4 regions of the Oceanospirillum sp. genome follow, and region 1 is predicted to be linked to each of the others. Evidence: predicted binding sites of a transcription regulator. Region 1 holds the regulator's gene; each other region holds the start of a gene.
What was found. The regulator sigma-54, encoded in region 1, starts transcription at its own class of promoters, with help from an activator protein. The targets are predictions, from matches to a motif close to TGGCACNNNNNTTGCTNT.
Positions count from the first base shown of each region.

Region 2: flgF (flagellar basal-body rod protein FlgF) is a predicted target of sigma-54. The motif match lies at 933-950, and genes of this name have one in related genera.
Region 3: speB (agmatinase) is a predicted target of sigma-54. The motif match lies at 2,834-2,851, and genes of this name have one in related genera.
Region 4: glnA (glutamate--ammonia ligase) is a predicted target of sigma-54. The motif match lies at 1,788-1,805, and genes of this name have one in related genera.

Region 1 covers NZ_CEYNZH010000010.1:64,584-69,290, forward strand. The annotation lists gene lptC (LPS export ABC transporter periplasmic protein LptC) at 1-102, shown strand, start outside; gene lptA (lipopolysaccharide transport periplasmic protein LptA) at 107-679, shown strand; gene lptB (LPS export ABC transporter ATP-binding protein) at 676-1,401, shown strand; gene AC4GL5_RS06685 (RNA polymerase factor sigma-54) at 1,427-2,971, shown strand; gene hpf (ribosome hibernation promoting factor) at 3,056-3,364, shown strand; gene ptsN (PTS IIA-like nitrogen regulatory protein PtsN) at 3,387-3,836, shown strand; gene rapZ (RNase adapter RapZ) at 4,045-4,707, shown strand, end outside.
Region 2 covers NZ_CEYNZH010000004.1:127,479-132,185, forward strand. The annotation lists gene AC4GL5_RS03450 (flagellar hook-basal body complex protein) at 1-857, shown strand, start outside; gene flgF (flagellar basal-body rod protein FlgF) at 1,087-1,827, shown strand; gene flgG (flagellar basal-body rod protein FlgG) at 1,853-2,638, shown strand; gene flgH (flagellar basal body L-ring protein FlgH) at 2,695-3,345, shown strand; gene AC4GL5_RS03470 (flagellar basal body P-ring protein FlgI) at 3,355-4,440, shown strand; gene flgJ (flagellar assembly peptidoglycan hydrolase FlgJ) at 4,520-4,707, shown strand, end outside.
Region 3 covers NZ_CEYNZH010000020.1:16,040-20,746, reverse strand. The annotation lists gene AC4GL5_RS10380 (endo alpha-1,4 polygalactosaminidase) at 1-702, opposite strand, end outside; gene AC4GL5_RS10375 (MAPEG family protein) at 746-1,189, opposite strand; gene AC4GL5_RS10370 (sigma-54 interaction domain-containing protein) at 1,229-2,674, opposite strand; gene speB (agmatinase) at 2,930-3,883, shown strand; gene AC4GL5_RS10360 (YjiH family protein) at 3,994-4,707, shown strand, end outside.
Region 4 covers NZ_CEYNZH010000001.1:59,211-63,917, forward strand. The annotation lists gene glnA (glutamate--ammonia ligase) at 268-1,674, opposite strand; gene AC4GL5_RS00270 (sulfurtransferase TusA family protein) at 1,952-2,182, opposite strand; gene AC4GL5_RS00275 (tRNA (5-methylaminomethyl-2-thiouridylate)-methyltransferase) at 2,369-3,418, opposite strand; gene typA (translational GTPase TypA) at 3,812-4,707, shown strand, end outside.

The sequences.
Region 1 (4,707 bases):
CGCTATCAGACTCGTACAGAGCCTTTGCAAGCGCCGCAACTGAATGCCCCAAAAGGTGGTCAGCAAGAGTCTGATGACGCAGCTTCACTAAAGCAGGAATAAGATAATGCCAATGAGTATCACTATGCTGTTGGGTTTGCGGAAATTCGGTCTTTTTTGTGTAACGGCTCTACTGTCAGGCTTCCTGTTATCTCAACCAGCACAGGCCCTTGAAAGCGATACCGATCAACCGATCAGCGTACTTGCCAACAGTGCCGAGTTTACTCCGGATCAGGGAATTGCTATCTATACCGGTAATGTCGAGATTGAACAGGGCAGTCTTAAAGTGGACGCCCACAAAGTCACCGTCTATCGTAAGGCTGACGGTGAAATAGACAAAATCATTGCCGAGGGCAAAGACAACCGGGTTCACCTGCAACAACAACCCAAACCTGAAGATCCCGTTGTACATGCCTATGCAATGTCTATCGTCTACCAAGCTGCTCTTCAGGAGGTTGAACTGACCCGGCAGGCTGAACTTGAAAACGGCAAGGACCAATTCAGCGGTGAGCGTATTCGCTACCATCTGCAAACCAAGCGCATTCAGGCCTGGGGGCAAGACAATAATAAGGATGCTCCGTCCGATGATGGCCGGGTAAAAATCATTTTGTTCCCGAACAATGGTAAGGAGCAGAAATGAAAACCCTAAAGGCGGGACACCTTGCCAAAACCTACAAAAAACGACAGGTTGTTAAAGATATCAGTCTTGAGGTCAATCAGGGACAGGTTGTAGGTCTGTTGGGACCGAATGGTGCCGGAAAAACAACATCCTTCTACATGATCGTCGGATTGGTTCGCTCTGATGCGGGCTACGTGACTCTGGATGACGAAGATATTACACCGCTGCCAATGCACGGCAGAGCTCAGAAAGGTGTGGGCTACCTGCCACAGGAAGCCTCTATTTTCCGCAAGCTATCGGTTGAAGACAATATTCTGGGCATTCTTGAGACCCGCAAAGAGCTCAGTAAAAAAGAGCGTAAAGAACACCTCGAACGCCTGTTAAATGAGTTCAGCATTACACACATCAGGAAAAGCCTGGGTATGAGTCTTTCCGGTGGTGAACGCCGCCGTGTTGAAATTGCCCGAGCACTGGCGACTGAGCCCTCTTTTATTCTGCTTGATGAGCCTTTTGCCGGGGTTGACCCTATTTCAGTGAACGAAATTAAGTCGATCATTCGCCAGCTGAAAGCGCGAAATATCGGAGTACTGATCACGGATCACAATGTCCGGGAAACCTTGGATATCTGTGAAAAAGCCTATATCGTCAGTGCAGGGCAGATTATCGCTGAAGGCGATGCCGCCAACATCATGGACAACCAGCAGGTACGGGATGTCTATCTCGGCCATGAGTTCAAGTTATAACCACTTTGGGAATAAGCCGTAATCTATGAAACCGGCCTTACAGCTTAAAATTGGTCAGAGTCTGACCATGACACCTCAACTGCAGCAGGCGATACGCCTGTTGCAGCTATCGACTCTCGATTTACAGCAGGAGATTCAGGAAGCCCTTGAATCTAATCCTATGCTGGAGCTTGAAGACGAGTTTAATTCAGCAAATGATGCCACTGAAGCAAACTCAGATTCCGAGAGCAACAAAGAGGACCAGAGCAAATCCGAAAGTGAATCTGCCAGCAGTAATGAAAGTCAGGATGCTGAGCTGGAAAACTATACCGCAACAGCGGAAGACAGCTGGCAGGATTCGATCCCTGAAGACCTACCAGTGGACAGTGGCTGGGATGATGTCTATCAGGAAAGCCTCTATACTCAATCATCAGCCCCAAGTGATGATGACGGTTCCTATCTTGAGCAGCGCGGCATCATCACAGAAACGCTGCAGGACCATCTGCTCTGGCAATTAAACCTGTCAGGCCTGCCGGAATGCGATCGGCTGATCGCAGAAGCGATCATCGACAGTATTGATCCTGATGGCTACCTCTCGTCCCCGATCGAAGAGATCTATGAAGGCCTGCAAAGCCGACCTGAGTTCCAGAATAAAGAATACGAGCTTGAGATAGAGGACGTTCAGGCCGTTCAGGGATATATTCAGCACCTTGATCCGATTGGTTGTGCCGTTAAAGACCTGCAGGAGTGCCTGCTCGTTCAGCTGGAGCCTCTGGATGCTAACGCCTTCCTGCTGGAAAAAACCCGTAAACTGATCACCCTGCATCTCGACCTTCTGGGTAGTCGTGATTTCGCACAGCTTATGCGTCGTCTGAGAGTTAAAGAACCTGAGCTTCAGGATATCATTGAGCTGATCCGTAGCCTGAACCCTAAACCTGGGTCTTCTATTTCGACAGAACATGCTGAGTACATTGCACCGGATCTTTTTGTTACCCGTGAAGAGGATCACTGGAAAGTCGACCTGAACCCGGATATAGCCCCCAAAATTCGTATTCATGGTGCTTATTCTGGTCTGATCAAGCGGGCCGACAACAGCCGGGATAACACCTTTATGAAAAACCAGCTTCAGGAAGCACGCTGGTTCCTGAAGAGTCTTCATAGCCGCAACGAGACATTACTCAAGGTTGGCATTGAGATTGTGAAGCGCCAGCAGGCATTTCTTGAAATTGGTGAAGAAGGCATGAAACCACTGGTCCTGCATGACATTGCAGATGCCATCGGCATGCATGAATCCACCATCTCCCGGGTAACGACGCAGAAATATATCCATACCCCCCGGGGTATTTTTGAACTTAAGTACTTTTTCTCCAGTCATGTCGGTACTACCGCAGGTGGTGAAGCATCCTCGACCGCAATTCGGGCTATGATTAAGAAAATGATTGCCGATGAACCACCGAGGAAACCTTTCAGCGACAGTAAGTTGGCCAATATGTTGGCTGAGCAGGGAATTAAGGTCGCCAGACGGACCGTCGCCAAGTACCGCGAAGCGATGAATATCCCCCCGTCGAACGAACGTAAGAAATTGATTTAAAATCAATTTAGAAAAAACGCTTTGCAAATACCTGAAAAACGATACAATCAAAATTGCAAGACCGCGAATAATAAGGAGCTATTTATGCAATTGAATATTACCGGTCAACACCTGGAATTAACTGAAGCTCTGCAAGAGTACGTTTCTACCAAGTTTGAGCGTCTTGAGCGTCACGTTGATAACATCACTAACGTACAGGTTGTTCTCAAGCTGGAAAAAGAGCGTCAGATTGCTGAAGCAACTCTGCACGTAGCCGGCGCAGATCTGCATGCCACCGCAGAAGCTGAAGATATGTATGCATCTATTGATATGCTGACGGATAAAATCGATCGCCAGCTGATCAAACACAAAGAAAAGGCCCAAGCCCGTAAACAGGGTGCGGCAGCCCGCTAATTATTGAGCATAACTGATATCCATGTTACTCAATTCAGTTCTGACTCCTCCGAGAACCCTTGACGGGGTTCCCGGAGGCAGCAAAAAGCGTCTCCTAGAGTTCTTCAGCAAGTTTATCTCTCAGCAGATTCCCACTCTTGAAAGCACCGAGGTTTTCGATAGCCTCATTGCACGGGAACGACTGGGAAGTACTGGTGTTGGTGAAGGCATTGCCATTCCACATTGCAGGGTTAAAAACTGCTCGGAAAGTATAGGAACCTTTATTCGCCTGAAAGATAAGGTTGACTTCGACTCTATCGATGGACGACCTGTTGATCTTTTGTTTATTCTGCTGGTTCCAGAGGAGGCAACCGACGACCATCTTCAGTTGTTATCCGGTCTGGCAGAGAAATTCTCTGACCCCGATTTCTGTCGACAGCTTCGCGAAGCGGTGGGTTCCGAGGGGCTGTACGAACTCTGGACTCAGAGCTAAAGCCTTTATCTGCTACCGAAGTAATCCATCCGGGCACAAATAGCATACTGATAAGGTCTTCTGTATCTTTTGTAATACCGATGACCTTATCTTTCGCTAACCTCTTATTCGGGCCTGATCCGTTTACACTTAAACGGTTGATAAACTGCAGCCCATTCAGAAAAGCATTAACAAGAATTGACTGAACCACGCGTAAAAGGGATGTGAGATGAAACTGGTTATTATTAGTGGACGATCCGGTTCCGGTAAAAGTATTGCACTCCATGTGCTCGAAGATCTGGGCTACTTTGCCATTGATAACCTTCCCATCGGCTTACTCAGCCAGCTTCCGGATAATCTTCCTGGCTCCAATAATCTGGTTGCAGTCAGCATTGATGCCCGCAATATCGTCACCGACCCATCCGGTGTTCAGCCTCACTTCGAAAAGCTGAAATCTCAGGGCTATGATGCACGTATCATCTACTTGGATTCGGATGATGGCACCCTGATTGACCGTTTCAATGCCACCCGGCGCAAGCATCCTTTGTCCTCTGAAAAAGTATCTCTTGCCGAAGCGCTCATAAAAGAAGGCAATCTTCTTGAGCAGATCGCTGAACAAGCAGACCTCAGAGTCGATACCAGTAACCTGAGTATCTATGACCTTCGTGAGATCATCACTCAGCAGCTGGAAAACTCTGAATCCAAAACCAATGTCGCCATACAGTTTCAGTCCTTCGGTTTTAAGCGCGGGATACCAAAAGACTGTGACTTTATCTTTGATGTCCGCTGCCTGCCTAACCCATACTGGGAAACACATCTTAGGGTCTATACCGGACTCGATCAGCCCGTTATTGATTTTCTGGAACAGGATTTCAGCGTCCGGGCCATGGTA
Region 2 (4,707 bases), on a different contig from region 1:
CCACGAATGTACCTGTTCCTGCAGCGGCAGCTGATTACGAGACAAGATACGATGAGGTGATAAGCGCTCTAGAGGCTCAGCGAGATGCTAACGCTGGCACAGAAGAGGGCGGGGTTTATCAGTTGGCACTTAATGTCTTGCAGGATATTGAAAAAGATTGGTCGGATGTCAATGCTGCGCAGGAGTCAATGATAAAAGTAATGGCAGCGTTGGAATCTGAGGCAGCTGATAACCGTTGGCATATGCATGTGACGGTCGATGGCGAGAAAGTGACGGATGCCAACGAAAATACCCCGGATTACTTCTCTTTTAATTTCACGGAATTCGGGGTTCTGGATGAGCCGTTGAAAACGATGAAAATTAAAGACTGGGTGCCTAAAGACGGCCAAAATAATCAGAATGGTTCTGATGAACCCCAGATTTTTGAAATTGATTTGACGGGTACGACTCAGTTTGCAGGTTCTTTTGGAGCAAATGAGCTGTCTCAGGATGGTTTTGCCACAGGGCAGTTAGCTGGCTTAGATATTAATCAGGATGGCAGTATTATTGCTCGTTATACCAATAGCCAGACTAAGTTGATTGGTCAGGTTGCATTGGCTAACTTTCGTAATGAGCAGGGACTGACACCCGTTGGTGGCACTATGTGGGCCGAGTCCACCAAATCCGGTGATCCCGTTGTAAACTCTCCTGGTGTAGGGGTTGCGGGTAATATCGAATCTAAAGCCCTGGAAGATGCTAATGTGGATCTGTCTGAAGAGTTGGTGGAGATGATTATTGCTCAGCGTGATTATCAGGCTAACGCCAAAACGCTGCAGACAGCAGATACTATTACCCAGACGATTATCAATCTGCGTTAATAGGCTGAGCCTGACAGCAAGGGCCTCTCTTTCTGAGAGGCTTTTTGCTTTCTGAATTATAAAAAAGCTTATTCTTGGCATAGGGCTTGCAATTATCTAGGTAATTGTAAGCCCTTTGCCGTTTTAGGTGATGTAAGTTTCCGGTTTTAAAGGAAAACGGCAAAGGCTCACCCTTTTTGATGTTGTCCTGTGACAGTTTGTTCGGGGGATGATTACGAGGTAAGTCATTATGGATAAAGCACTTTATATCGCCATGACAGGTGCCAAGCACAATATGATGGCGCAGACCGCTAGGGCTAATAACCTAGCTAATGCAAATACCACAGGTTTTAAAGCAGATTTTGAGCAGTCCCGTGCAATGCCGGTTTTTGGTGAGCACTTTCCAACGCGTGTTTATGCGCTGACGGAGCGGCCTGCTACCGATATGCAAAGTGGTGCGTTTATTCAGACGGATCGAGCGCTTGATATTGCGATTCAGGGCGATGGCTGGATCGCAGTTCAATCTAATACGGGCGATGAGGCTTACACCCGCTCCGGTGAAATGGTGGTTGACCCTAACGGTGTTCTTCGTACCGGCAAGGGCCTTCCGGTTCTGGGTGAAGGTGGTCCAATCGTTATTCCTCCTGCTGCCCACGTTGAGATCGGTGTCGATGGCGTGATCTCGGTGCAGGCTCAAGGGGCCCAAGCCAATGCTTTGGCGCAGGTGGATCGAATTAAGCTGGTTAATCCGGATAAGCAGCAGATGGAAAAAGGCTTGGATGGTCTGATGCGCTTGCGCTCGGGTGAGCCAGCTGAGGCTGATGCGTTAGTCACTGTTGAGTCTGGTTTTCTTGAGTCAAGTAACGTCAATGCGGCTCAGGAGTTGATCAATATTTTGTCTTTAACACGCCAATACGAAATGCAAACCAAGATGATGAAGACTGTTGATGAAAACTCGGCTGCGGCCGCTTCTGTTATGCGTATGGGCTAACTGAAACCAAATTGAGGATATAACAATGCATGCAGCTTTATGGGTTAGTAAAACCGGTTTAAGCGCGCAGGATACACAGCTGCGCACAATTTCTAACAATTTGGCAAACGTGAGTACGGTTGGTTTCAAAAAGGAGCGTGCGATTTTCCAGGATCTCCTATATCAACAGGTGCGTCAGCCTGGTGCGCAATCGTCTTTAAATACTCAGCTTCCTTCAGGCTTGCAGCTTGGTACGGGTGTTCGCACCGTGGCAACCCAAAAAATGCATACTGCAACTAGCCTGCAGGTGACTGAGCAGCCTTTAGATATGGCTCTGGATGGTCGTGGTTTTTTCCAGATTCAGATGCCGGATGGCACGTTGAGTTATACCCGTAATGGCCAGTTTCAGGTAAATGCTGAAGGGCAAATTGTGACCGCTACCGGTTTTTTGTTGGAGCCAGTAATACAGCTCCCTGAGGATACTCAGACCGTTAGTATTAGCCAGGATGGTATTGTATCTGCCAAGGTGCCGGGTCAGGCTCTTGAGCAAGAAGTGGGGCAGATTGAGATTGCTGATTTTGTAAACCCCACAGGGCTTCAATCAGTCGGTGGTAATTTATTTAAAGAAACTGCTGCGTCCGGCGCCCCCATTGTAGGTGTGCCAAATGAGGATGGTCTGGCTTCAACGGAGCAGGGTATGCTTGAAAATTCGAATGTAAATGCGGTTGAAGAGCTGGTGAACATGATCTCCACTCAGCGTGCCTATGAGATGAACTCTAAAGTTGTTTCAGCAGCTGATGGTATGTTACGTAATCTGACGCAGACTTTATAAGTTTTGATTGAAATAACATTGCGATGCTTTGGGTGGGGTTAGGTATGAAACGAATTATGGCACTTACGTTTGTGCTCGCTTTGGTGGGATGCCAATCAAAGGATGAGATGATTAAACCTGACGATCCTTTTTATGCGCCAGTGCAGCCGAGTCATATTGCTCCGCCTCCGGCAAGTAATGGTTCTCTTTACCAGCAGAACTATAGTATGACTTTATACGGTGACCGCAAGGCATACCGTGTGGGCGATGTCATTACTGTTTTACTGACAGAGACGACGAGCTCGCAAAAGTCTACCAAGTCATCTTTGTCCAAATCCAGTGAGGTTGAAGTACTGAACCCGACAATTCTCGGTCAGCAACCGCTGGATATGACGACGAATATTGAGAACGATACTTCTTTTTCGGGTAAGGGCTCCACTGGGCAGAGTAATAGTTTACAGGGGAGCATTACTGTAACCGTGCATCAGATCTATCCGAATGGTTTGATGCTGGTTAAGGGAGAGAAGTGGCTTAATCTGACTAATGGTTCAGAGGTTATTCGGGTCAGTGGTTTGCTGCGCCCAGAAGATGTTTCTCCTGAAAATACAGCAATGTCGACAAAGCTTGCCGATGCACGTCTTACCTATAGCGGTACGGGTGATCTGGCCGATACAACGCGTCAGGGGTGGTTGACACGATTCTTTAACAGTAGCTGGTGGCCGTTTTAGGAGTATGGTATGCGCTATTTAATCTCTTTTGTCTTAATGGTCGTTGCTACCTTTGTACAGGCTGAGCGCCTTAAAGATATTACCAATGTTGAAGGTGTGCGTACTAACCAGCTGATCGGTTACGGGTTGATTGTTGGTCTGAGCGGTACAGGTGATAAAGCCCCTTTTACTAACCAGACGTTTGCCAACATGATGAGCCAGTTTGGTATTACTTTGCCCCCTGGCGTAGATCCAAAATCCAAAAATATTGCCGCAGTCACGATTCATGCGGAGCTGCCGCCTTTTACCAAGCCGGGTCAGCGAATTGATGTCACAGTAAGTTCTATCGGTAATGCTGCGAGCCTTCGCGGAGGTACCTTATTGATGGCCCCTTTACGTGGTGCTGACGGTAATACCTATGCCGTCGCTCAGGGAAGTCTGGTTGTTGGTGGTCTTGGTGCTGAGGGCGCTGATGGCTCCCGTATTCAGGTTAATGTGCCAAGTGTTGGCCGCATACCTAATGGAGCCACCGTTGAGCGTGCCGTTGCTCACAACTTTTACGGTGGTGACAGCATTACCTTTAACCTGCACCGTCCTGATTTTACGACTGCAAAGCGTGTCGCTGAGCGTGTCAATGATCTGTTGGGTGATAATGTTGCGCAGGCCTACGATGCTGTGTCTATTCGTGTGCGCGCCCCAAGAGATCCTTCTCAGCGAGTCAGTTATCTGTCTGTGCTTGAAAATCTGGAAGTTCAGCCGGGGGAAGAGTCGGCAAAAATTATCATCAACTCTCGCACCGGAACGATTGTAATTGGTCAGAATGTTCGTGTAGCTCCTGCCGCGGTGACTCATGGCAGCCTTACAGTGACCATTCAGGAGGCACCTGAGGTTGTTCAGCCAAATGCACTCGCTGGTGGAGAAACTGCTGTTCAAGAAAGTAGCAATATTGATGTTCGGCAAGATGATTCCACCATGTTTAAGTTTGCTCCCGGTGTAACACTGGACGAGATTGTTCGTGCGGTAAATCAGGTCGGTGCTGCGCCTGGGGATCTGATGGCTATTCTTGAAGCGCTTAAACAAGCTGGTGCGTTGAATGCAGATCTGGTTGTTATTTAACGTTTGGCAGTTAATGGCATAAACCTTGCAAAATGTCCTATATGCAAAAGGCGGCAATAAGCTTTGGAAGGACAGGTAAATGATTAATAGCAGATATGATCAGGCGCGGGTTGTCACCGATGTTCAGGGGCTTGAGTCCCTTAGAAAAGGTGCGCGGGATGATGATCCGGAAGCCCTGAAAGAAGTGGCCGCTCAGTTCGAGGCTATGATGGTTCAGATGATCATGAAAAATGCCCGTCAATCCAATGAGCTGCTTTCCAAAGATGG
Region 3 (4,707 bases), on a different contig from region 1:
AAAGGGCTTAAGGGTGTCGCACTCGTTATATTCAAAGCATTGTTCGTTAACAGAGAAGTCATAGTAGGCCACCAGCTGACGGATCTGATCCATATCATTTTTCAGGCCAACCGACAGGCCTCGCTTATGGGCTTCATTACCGATAAAACGGTTATAAGCCAACTGATCCGTCGCCGTTAAGCTGAAACCAGGGCTATTGGTGTAACCATCCATATTGTCCGGCTCTACGCCATCACACCCCTTCTCTTCAGCCAGATCCAGACGTTTTTTCATCACGTCATGAACCGCCGAATGCCGGATATCCAGCCAACGCTCCTCATCCCAGCCATCAAGGGTTTTACCCAGCGTTTCTGCCGGAAAATCACCTTTGTCTTCACGATAATTCTCATATGAACCCGCCGAGAAATAGCAGATAACCTTACGCCCTTCACCCTGAAGGTTGGCAATCTGAGTTTTCGGGGTGTCAAAGAGATCAACGTCGTAGATCTCAACGTTGTAGCTGGTATTCAGCGTGCCCTGTAGCTGCCACTGCCAGGTCACCCCAACATCGGGTCGATACCAGCTTCCCTCTGTGACCGGATCAACGTTAGGATCTAATCCGGTATCATCGGATGAACCACCAGAGTCACCACAACCCGCAAGAAGCAACATAATCCCCAATACCGCATAACCTAAAGGCCTGCCGGATTCTCTTTTCGCCATTCCCTAACCCCAACACTGTTAAACCTGAAAGATGCAGGCCTGCTCAAGCAAGCTGCAGATCAAAAACCAACTGATACGCCAATATCAGCCATATAGCCAGTAAGATAACGTTACTGAACGCAAAGACCAGAAAGCGGTGAAAAACCCGGTTATAGGTCAGATGAATCAGGCTATGCACGATCCGCAGCCCCAGATAAATCCACGAAAGAACCAGTACTACAGCCGTTACCGCATCCAACAGATAAAACAGCACACAGGCGAGATAAAACAGAACCGGAAGTTCCAGCAGGTTCATATAGTTGCGATTAACCTGTACAGCAGCTTCCGCAACCCGGTCAGTCTCCTGCAGCTTAAAATCATTAATGCCAACCTGTCCGCTTTTGATCAGGGCAAAACGTCGAAACGGCAGAATCAGCAGCACGATAAAAGTCCAGAACACCAGTGCCAATACCGGTAGAAAAATCAGTTTAGAGTTAAGCAGTTCCATTGAGTCAGAATCCTCGATGATAATTTCAAAGCAGCCCGTCTATCGGGTTACGGTCAGTCCATGCTTTTTCAGTTTACGCACGGCACTGGGCTGGCTGATCTGCAGGTATTCTGCCAGCTGGTAACTGGATCGGCAGTGTTGTATCGCCTGCTCCAACGCCTGACGCTCGGCCTGATCCAGAATCTCCTTCAGGCTTTGCGGTGCAGAAATGCTGTCAGTATTCGATTGCTCAGCTGCTTCACCAGAAAGCCCCTCCGATTGAGGTTCCGAACCGGCCTGAACCTCAAAGCGGCCTTCAAGATCTACCGCGCGAATCATCTCTCCTTCCGAAGAGACAAACCAGCGCTCTAAGGTGTTTTCCAGCTCACGGATGTTACCCGGCCAGGGCATCTGCTGCAGGCGTGCCTGCAGATGCATCGGCAGTTGTTTCTGCTCCTGATATTTCCGGTTCAGCCGACTCAGAATATGTCCCGCCAATACCGGAATATCTTCATTGCGCTCTCTGAGGGAAGGAATATAAACCGGCACCACATTGACCCGATAATAGAGATCCAGCCGGAACAGCCCCTCTTCTACCATATCGCTTAACTGACGGTTGGTGGCGGTAATCAGCCGGAAGCGTGCCTTGCGGGGTTTCACGCTGCCGACGGGGGTATATTCGCCATCCTGCAGCACTTTGAGCAATTTTGCCTGCATCGCCTGGGGCAGCTCGCCCACTTCATCCAGAAACAGGGTGCCACCCTCTGCACTCGCGATCAGACCGGATTTCCCCTGTCGGGATGCGCCGCTGAAAGCCCCCGCTTCGTAGCCGAACATCTCGGACTCAAACAGGTTTTCCGGAATGGCACTGCAGTTCACCTCGACAAAGGGTTTCTCTTTACGGTCACTGAGCTGATGAATCAGGCGGGCAAAGGCGGTTTTACCAACACCGGATTCCCCCTGAAACAACACCGACACTTCGGTATCTGCAATACGGCGGATCAGCTGAATAATCTCCCGCACCGGACGGCTTTTAAAGGCAAGCCCGGCCAGCTCCTCACTCTGCCGGGTATCCAGCAAGGGTTGTAACAGCCGTTGCTGCAGCTGTTCATATTCCTGCTGCAGCATCTGCAGGTCGGTCAGGTCCCGGGAGAAGCTGATCACCCGCTCAATCTCTCCGGCATCATCAAAGATCGGAAAGCCCAACGCCATCACCTGAAATCCCTGACTGGTGGACTGCATCAGCTGAACATCTCGCCTGCGCTTCAGCACCTCCAGGGTCACCGAAGGCGTCAGAATGCCCGATGCCTGCAGCTCCTGAACGGTTTTTCCCACGGCGTCACTGATAGGCAGACCATAGATGCGATTGAAGTTGCTGCTGGCTTTCAGGATCACCCCATCACCATCAGTCACCACGATATTGTCGGAGGATTTATCCAGAATCATCGCCAGCTCTCTTTCGGAGGAGCGATCAAAGCGGGATGAGTGTGCAGGCGTCGCGGTCATAAAAGCATTATCCGTTAGGGAAACTTAATCGTTAAATCACGCAATTCAACCATGAATCATGATTCAAAAATAAATCAAAAACTATAACAAACAATTCAGAAATGAATCAAAAGATAAAACAACAATCGTAATATACTGATTTTAAAGACTTACCACTTCTGGCACACCCATTGCAAACGATCACTCCAAACCAGAAAAATACGCCTGCCAGTCAGCAAAACGACAGGCACAGAACATAAACACTGGAGCGAGATCATGCCAAAACAACTGAACCAACCTTTAGGTGGAAACGAGATGCCACGCTTCGGCGGACCGGCCACCATGATGCGCCTGCCGACCCAGGAAGGCACTGAAGGGCTGGATGCCTGCTTTGTCGGCGTGCCTCTGGATATCGGCACCTCTAACCGCCCCGGCGCCCGCCTGGCTCCCCGTCAGATCCGTGATGAATCCCGCATGCTACGCCCTTACAACGTCGCCACCCGTGCTGCGCCATTCGACAGCCTGCAGGTTGCCGATATCGGTGATGTCGCCATCAACACCTTCAACCTGCTGAAAAGCATGGACATCATTGAAGAGGCTTACGACGAGATTATTGCCGGAGGCTGCAAGCCACTGACGCTGGGCGGCGACCACACCATTGTCCTGCCGATTCTGCGCGCCCTGAAAAAGAAATACGGCAAGATCGGCATTGTTCATATTGATGCTCACGCCGATGTTAACGATCACATGTTTGGCGAGAAGATCGCCCACGGCACCCCTTTCCGCCGCGCGCTGGAAGAAGACCTGATTGATGGCGACCGCGTCGTACAGATCGGCCTGCGTGGTACCGGTTACAGCGCCGAAGATTTTGACTGGCCCCGCGCTCAGGGCTTCCGCGTGGTTCCAGCAGAAGAATGCTGGCACAAATCTTTGACGCCTCTGATGGAAGAAGTGCGCGAAAAAGTCTCCGGCGGCCCGGTTTATATCAGCTTTGATATCGACGGCATCGACCCGGCTTACGCACCGGGCACCGGCACTGCAGAGATCGCTGGTCTGACCGTGCCTCAGGCACTGGAAGTGGTTCGCGGCTGCCGTGGACTGGATATTGTCGGTGGCGATCTGGTAGAAGTGTCACCGCCTTACGACACCACAGGCAATACCGCTCTGCTGGGCGCGAACCTGCTGTACGAAATGCTCTGCGTCCTGCCGGGGGTTCACTACCGCGATTAAGCGGGCAGCCTCCAGCAACACAGAACAACACGCCCTCTGCTGGCAATGAGGGCGTGATTCACAACGATAAAAACAGATCAACACAACAATAAAGACAACAGGATTTCCCTATGAGTGTAAATCTAGATAAAACAGAAGCCAGTCAGGTTCTGCTGGATCAGACCGGTGATGTGAACGAACATTTCAGCCGCAAGGATTATCTGAAGTTCATCATCCCCTCTCTGATCGGCGTACTTTTCTTTCTGACGCCTATCTTTGTAGAAGGCAAAGTGACCATCGGCATGGGCGTCATCGCGGACTTCTTTAAAGCCCTGCTGAAAGAAGATCTGCCACTGATCACGGTTGCCCTGCTGAGCATTTCAGCGGCGGTCTCTGTGATTGTTTCCTTGATGCCGGAAACCGAAAAACTGAAAAACAGCGCCCTCGGCTCCATCTTCCGTGTGAGCCTGCCATGGTTGGCGCTTCGGGTTCTGGGTGCTGCTTTTGTCATTCTGACCTGGCAGGAAGTTGGCCCCGAGTGGGTATGGAACCGTAATACCGGTGGCGTTGTACTTTACGATCTTGCACCGGCATTGATTACCTTCTTCTTCTTCGCCTCTCTGTTACTGCCGCTGCTGGTGGACTTCGGCCTGATGGAGTTTATCGGCACTCTGGTACGTAACGTTTTCCGCAAGGTGTTCCGCCTACCGGGTCGTTCCTCCATTGATGCGGTCGCTTCCTGGATCGGCTCCGGCACCGTAGGCGTTCTGATCACCACCCAGCAGTATCAGGGTGGCTTCTACTCCAAGCGCGAATCTGCAGTTATCGCCACCAACTTCTCCATC
Region 4 (4,707 bases), on a different contig from region 1:
ACAACTATAGTGCATAGTTGTGCTTTCTGTGTGTTTTGCCTGACCTGTTCTTGGGCGTTTTATTTCTCTGAGCGGTGTTTTATTCGCGATACTTTTTTGGATCGGCTCTGCTTCAGGTGATGACTGGTATTTTCTGACCATCAGTCTTTACGATTGGCGCACTTTTTTGGTGCGTATGGTTTTTCAGGCATAAAAAAACCCCTGCCGTGGCAGGGGTTAAGTCTCTTCATTGAAGAGCGGAAGTTTGTCAGCTGGTAATCAATCAGCTTACACGCTGTAGTACAGATCGAACTCGATTGGGTGAGTTGTCATGTTTACACGTGCTACATCTTCATTCTTCAGTTCGATGTATGCATCGATCATGTCATCAGTGAATACGCCGCCCTTAGTCAGGAACTCACGGTCTGCATCCAGACATGCCAGTGCTTCTTCCAGAGAAGAGGCAACTGTTGGAATCGCTGCAGCTTCTTCAGCTGGCAGATCGTACAGATCTTTATCCGCTGGGTCGCCAGGGTGGATCTTGTTCTGAACACCGTCCAGAGCAGCCATCAGCAGCGCTGAGAACGCCAGGTATGGGTTAGCGATCGGATCAGGGAAACGAGCCTCAACACGCTTAGCTTTAGGGCTGGAAGTGTAAGGAATACGCAGAGAAGCCGAACGGTTACGGGCAGAGTAAGCCAGCATAACAGGCGCTTCGAAGCCTGGAACCAGACGCTTGTAAGAGTTGGTGCCTGGGTTACAGAAAGCGTTCAGTGCTTTAGCGTGCTTGATAATACCGCCGATAGCGAAAAGAGCAGACTCAGACAGGCCAGCGTACTGGTCACCAGCGAACTGGTTTACGCCGTCTTTCCAGTAAGACAGGTGAACGTGCATACCGGAACCGTTATCACCAACAACCGGCTTAGGCATGAAAGTAGCGGTTTTGCCATACGCGTGAGCAACGTTGTGAACCACGTATTTCAGCATCTGAACTTCGTCAGCTTTCTTAACCAGAGTGTTGAAGGCTACACCGATTTCGTTCTGACAAGCCGTCGCCACTTCGTGGTGGTGAACTTCTACGTTCAGACCGATCTCTTCCATCACGTTACACATGGTGGCACGGATGTCGTGTACCGAGTCAACTGGTGGAACCGGGAAGTAACCGCCTTTAACGCGTGGACGGTGGCCCATGTTGCCGCCTTCCATAGACTTCTCAGAGTTCCATGCCGCTTCTTCAGAATCAATTTTCACGAAGCTGCCGGACATGTTGGAGTCCCAACGAACATCGTCAAAGATGAAGAATTCAGGCTCAGGACCGAAGAAAGCAGTGTCACCCAGACCTGTAGACTTCAGGTACTCTTCTGCGCGCTTAGCAACAGAGCGTGGGTCACGCTCATAACCCTGCATGGTTGCAGGCTCAATGATGTCGCAACGCAGTACCAGAGTTTTATCTTCAAAGAACGGGTCGATGAAGCAGGTAGTGTCGTCTGGCAGCAGAATCATGTCGGATTCGTTGATACCTTTCCAACCAGAGATAGAAGAACCATCAAACATCTGGCCGTTTTCGAAGAACTCTTCGTCAACGTAGCGTGCAGGGATAGTTACGTGCTGCTCTTTACCTTTGGTATCGGTAAAACGCAGGTCAACCCATTTGATGTCATGTTCTTTAATCAGGTTAAGGGTGTTCTCTGACATTGCTTGTCCTCCAATGGAGCTTTCGCGTTTGTTGTCAAAATCGATTGACGTAATCGTTTTTTTACTCGGATCGTTGAAAACCTGTCGTCAGGTTTTTCATATTTATTATCTATAAAGCAAGTTGGATGCCATTTGCTAAAAACTGAACAATACCAATGCGTTATATTGATAATACGGTTTCTTACGGGGTCTCTGTTTGCTCTTGGAGCGTGTTATAGCGCTCTTTGTGCTATATTTTGGTGCGCATGCAATGCTGCGTGCTGTTTTATGGTGCAAGCTATGCGTCGTTAACCTCAATGGTAATCACAATCTCGTCAGATTGCTCTTCTGCTGAGACTAAAGTATGACCGTGAACCCGGCACCAGGCTGGAATATCGTGCAGAGTTCCCGGGTCGGTGCAGTAAACCACCAGCTGATCGCCGGGAGATAGTTCGCTGATTTTATTCTGAGTTCTGATGACAGGAATCGGACAAAGCAGATTGCGGGCGTTGAGTTCGTGTTGGTTCATGGAGACTCTCTCAGTTTAGAAGCAGTCATGTGATAACGGGGGCACGTTCGGCTTTAAAACAGGGCGTGCGGTAAAAGTTAGGGCGCGCACTATTTGTGCAATGAGGGGTATTTTAGACGAATGGCGAAAAAAAACGCACCAGAGTGATCAGGTGCGTTTTAGTGTTGGTTAAACCCTAAACAGGTGTTAGTGGATATACCACTCTTCAGGGATTTCTTCCGCAGGCATCGGCGTTACATGTACCACCTGAGCGGGCTGATTATGTTCGCGCACGACTTCAAGTGTCACTTTATCTTCGTTACGACCCTGGCTGAAGCGGGCAACGATGCGTGCTGCCAGTTCCAGGTCTTCCTCGGTAGGTGTGCCGTCGATCAGGGTCAGCGGACCACCGTGGCTGGTTGGATAAAGATAAGTGAACTGAGAACGGTAACCGCGCATAAAGTTATTCTCACCCTCTTCGCGGCTGACGATCAGTTTGAAGTTTTTCGCCGGACGGATGTGACGACCTACTTTCAGCAGCATAATATCATCAACCTCGTAGCGGCGTTCGCCACGGGCATCCCACAGATCCTGCAGCTTCTTACTGTAGCTGGCATCGGTCAGGAAGCAGCAGCCACCGGCCGGCTGAGACCACTCATCGATACCCAGCTTCTTCGCCAGCGCAAACTGAGGTTTACGGTTTCGGCCGCTGAAGTCGTACAGTTCTTCACGCTTGATCCAGCCTTCGCGCTCCGGGTGTGTTTCCGGCAGGTGCTGGGCACACAAAGGACGTACCAGACGATCTTCGACCAGAGATTCACGGGCGATAATCGGCATGGTGGCCTTACGCTGGGATTTCGGACGTTGGCCGATCACCTCACCGGTGATGACAAAATCAAAGTCGTTGTCCTGACACCATTGCCAAGCACGGGCGACCATATCGATTTTACAATCCAGACAGGGGTTCAGGTTCTGACCGTAGCCGTGCTTAGGGTTCAGTACGATATCTTTGTACTCTTCGGAGATATCGATGATGTGCAGCTTGATACCCAGTTGCTCCGCAACCCACAGCGAGCTGTTCTTTTTCTGTTTTTCTTTGTCTTTTTTGCGGATGGCATGGGTGTGTCCTTCAACACAAAAGCCGGTATAAAAGTTGATCCCTTCTACGTGAACGCCCTGATCCTGAATGACTTTGGTAGCCAGCATGGAATCCAGTCCGCCGGAAATCAGAGATACGGCTTTGCGTTGTTTGGTCATGTCTCACCCATTTTCTTAAAGCAGTGATAAGTGTCGAAAGCGACAAAAAACGCAGGATTCTACCGGATCGTGACGAGATAGAAAGTTAAAATAGCGACTTTTTATCCACTGGAGATGATCTGTCTGTTCAGGTGTTTCGTAACCGGTTGTTTTTGCTTGAGACTTGCAGGAAATGGATGCTCAGGCAGGGGGTATCTGCTGTACTGACGAAGAAATTCATATAACCGCAACCGTAAAGTGTGTACAATTTCCAACCTTTTGATTTTTCCTTTGCCATCTTTCAGATGGCAAAAACTTCCAGAGATCTGGGTCCGCTCTTTAGGTTGCTTTAGGGTTTATCTATCGTTTGGTGTGGCAGGTCTCTTATATTTTTGAGCAGGCGAAATACTCCGAATGTCTTCAGATATCAATAAGTTACGCAATATCGCAATTATTGCGCACGTTGACCACGGTAAAACTACTCTGGTTGATTCTTTGCTTCAGTTTTCCGGCACCCTGGATCGTAAAGACGCTGGTTCCGAGCGTGTTATGGATTCCAACGATCAGGAAAAAGAGCGTGGCATTACCATTCTGGCGAAAAACACCGCCATCAAGTGGGAAGATTACCGGATCAACATTGTTGATACTCCTGGGCACGCTGACTTCGGTGGTGAAGTAGAACGTGTTCTGTCTATGGTTGACTGTGTACTGCTGCTGGTTGATGCGCAGGACGGTCCTATGCCTCAGACCCGTTTCGTAACCTCGAAAGCGTTTGAGCGTGGCCTGAAACCGATTGTTGTGATCAACAAAATTGACCGTCCGGGCTCTCGTCCTGACTGGGTTATGGATCAGGTTTTTGATCTGTTCGATAGCCTGGGTGCGACTGACGAGCAGCTGGACTTCCCGGTGGTATACGCGTCTGCACTGAACGGTATTGCGGGTGATGACCCGGAAGAGATGGCTGATGATATGAAGCCTCTGCTGGATATGATCATTGACCGTGTCCCTGCGCCAGACGTTGATCCGGAAGGTGCTTTCCAGATGCAGATCTCTGCACTGGACTATGACAGCTACGTAGGTGTTATCGGTATTGGCCGTATCACCCGTGGTCAGCTTAAGCCGGGCCAGCAGGTTGTGATTAAGAACATCGCCGGTAACGAGCGTAAAGGTAAGGTTCTGAACGTTAAGGGCTACATGGGTCTGGATCGTGTTGACACGGATTTGGCGAATGCGGGCGACATCGTTTGTATCAATGGTATTGATGGCCTGAGCATCTCTGACACTCTGTGTGATCCTGAGCTGGTTGAAGC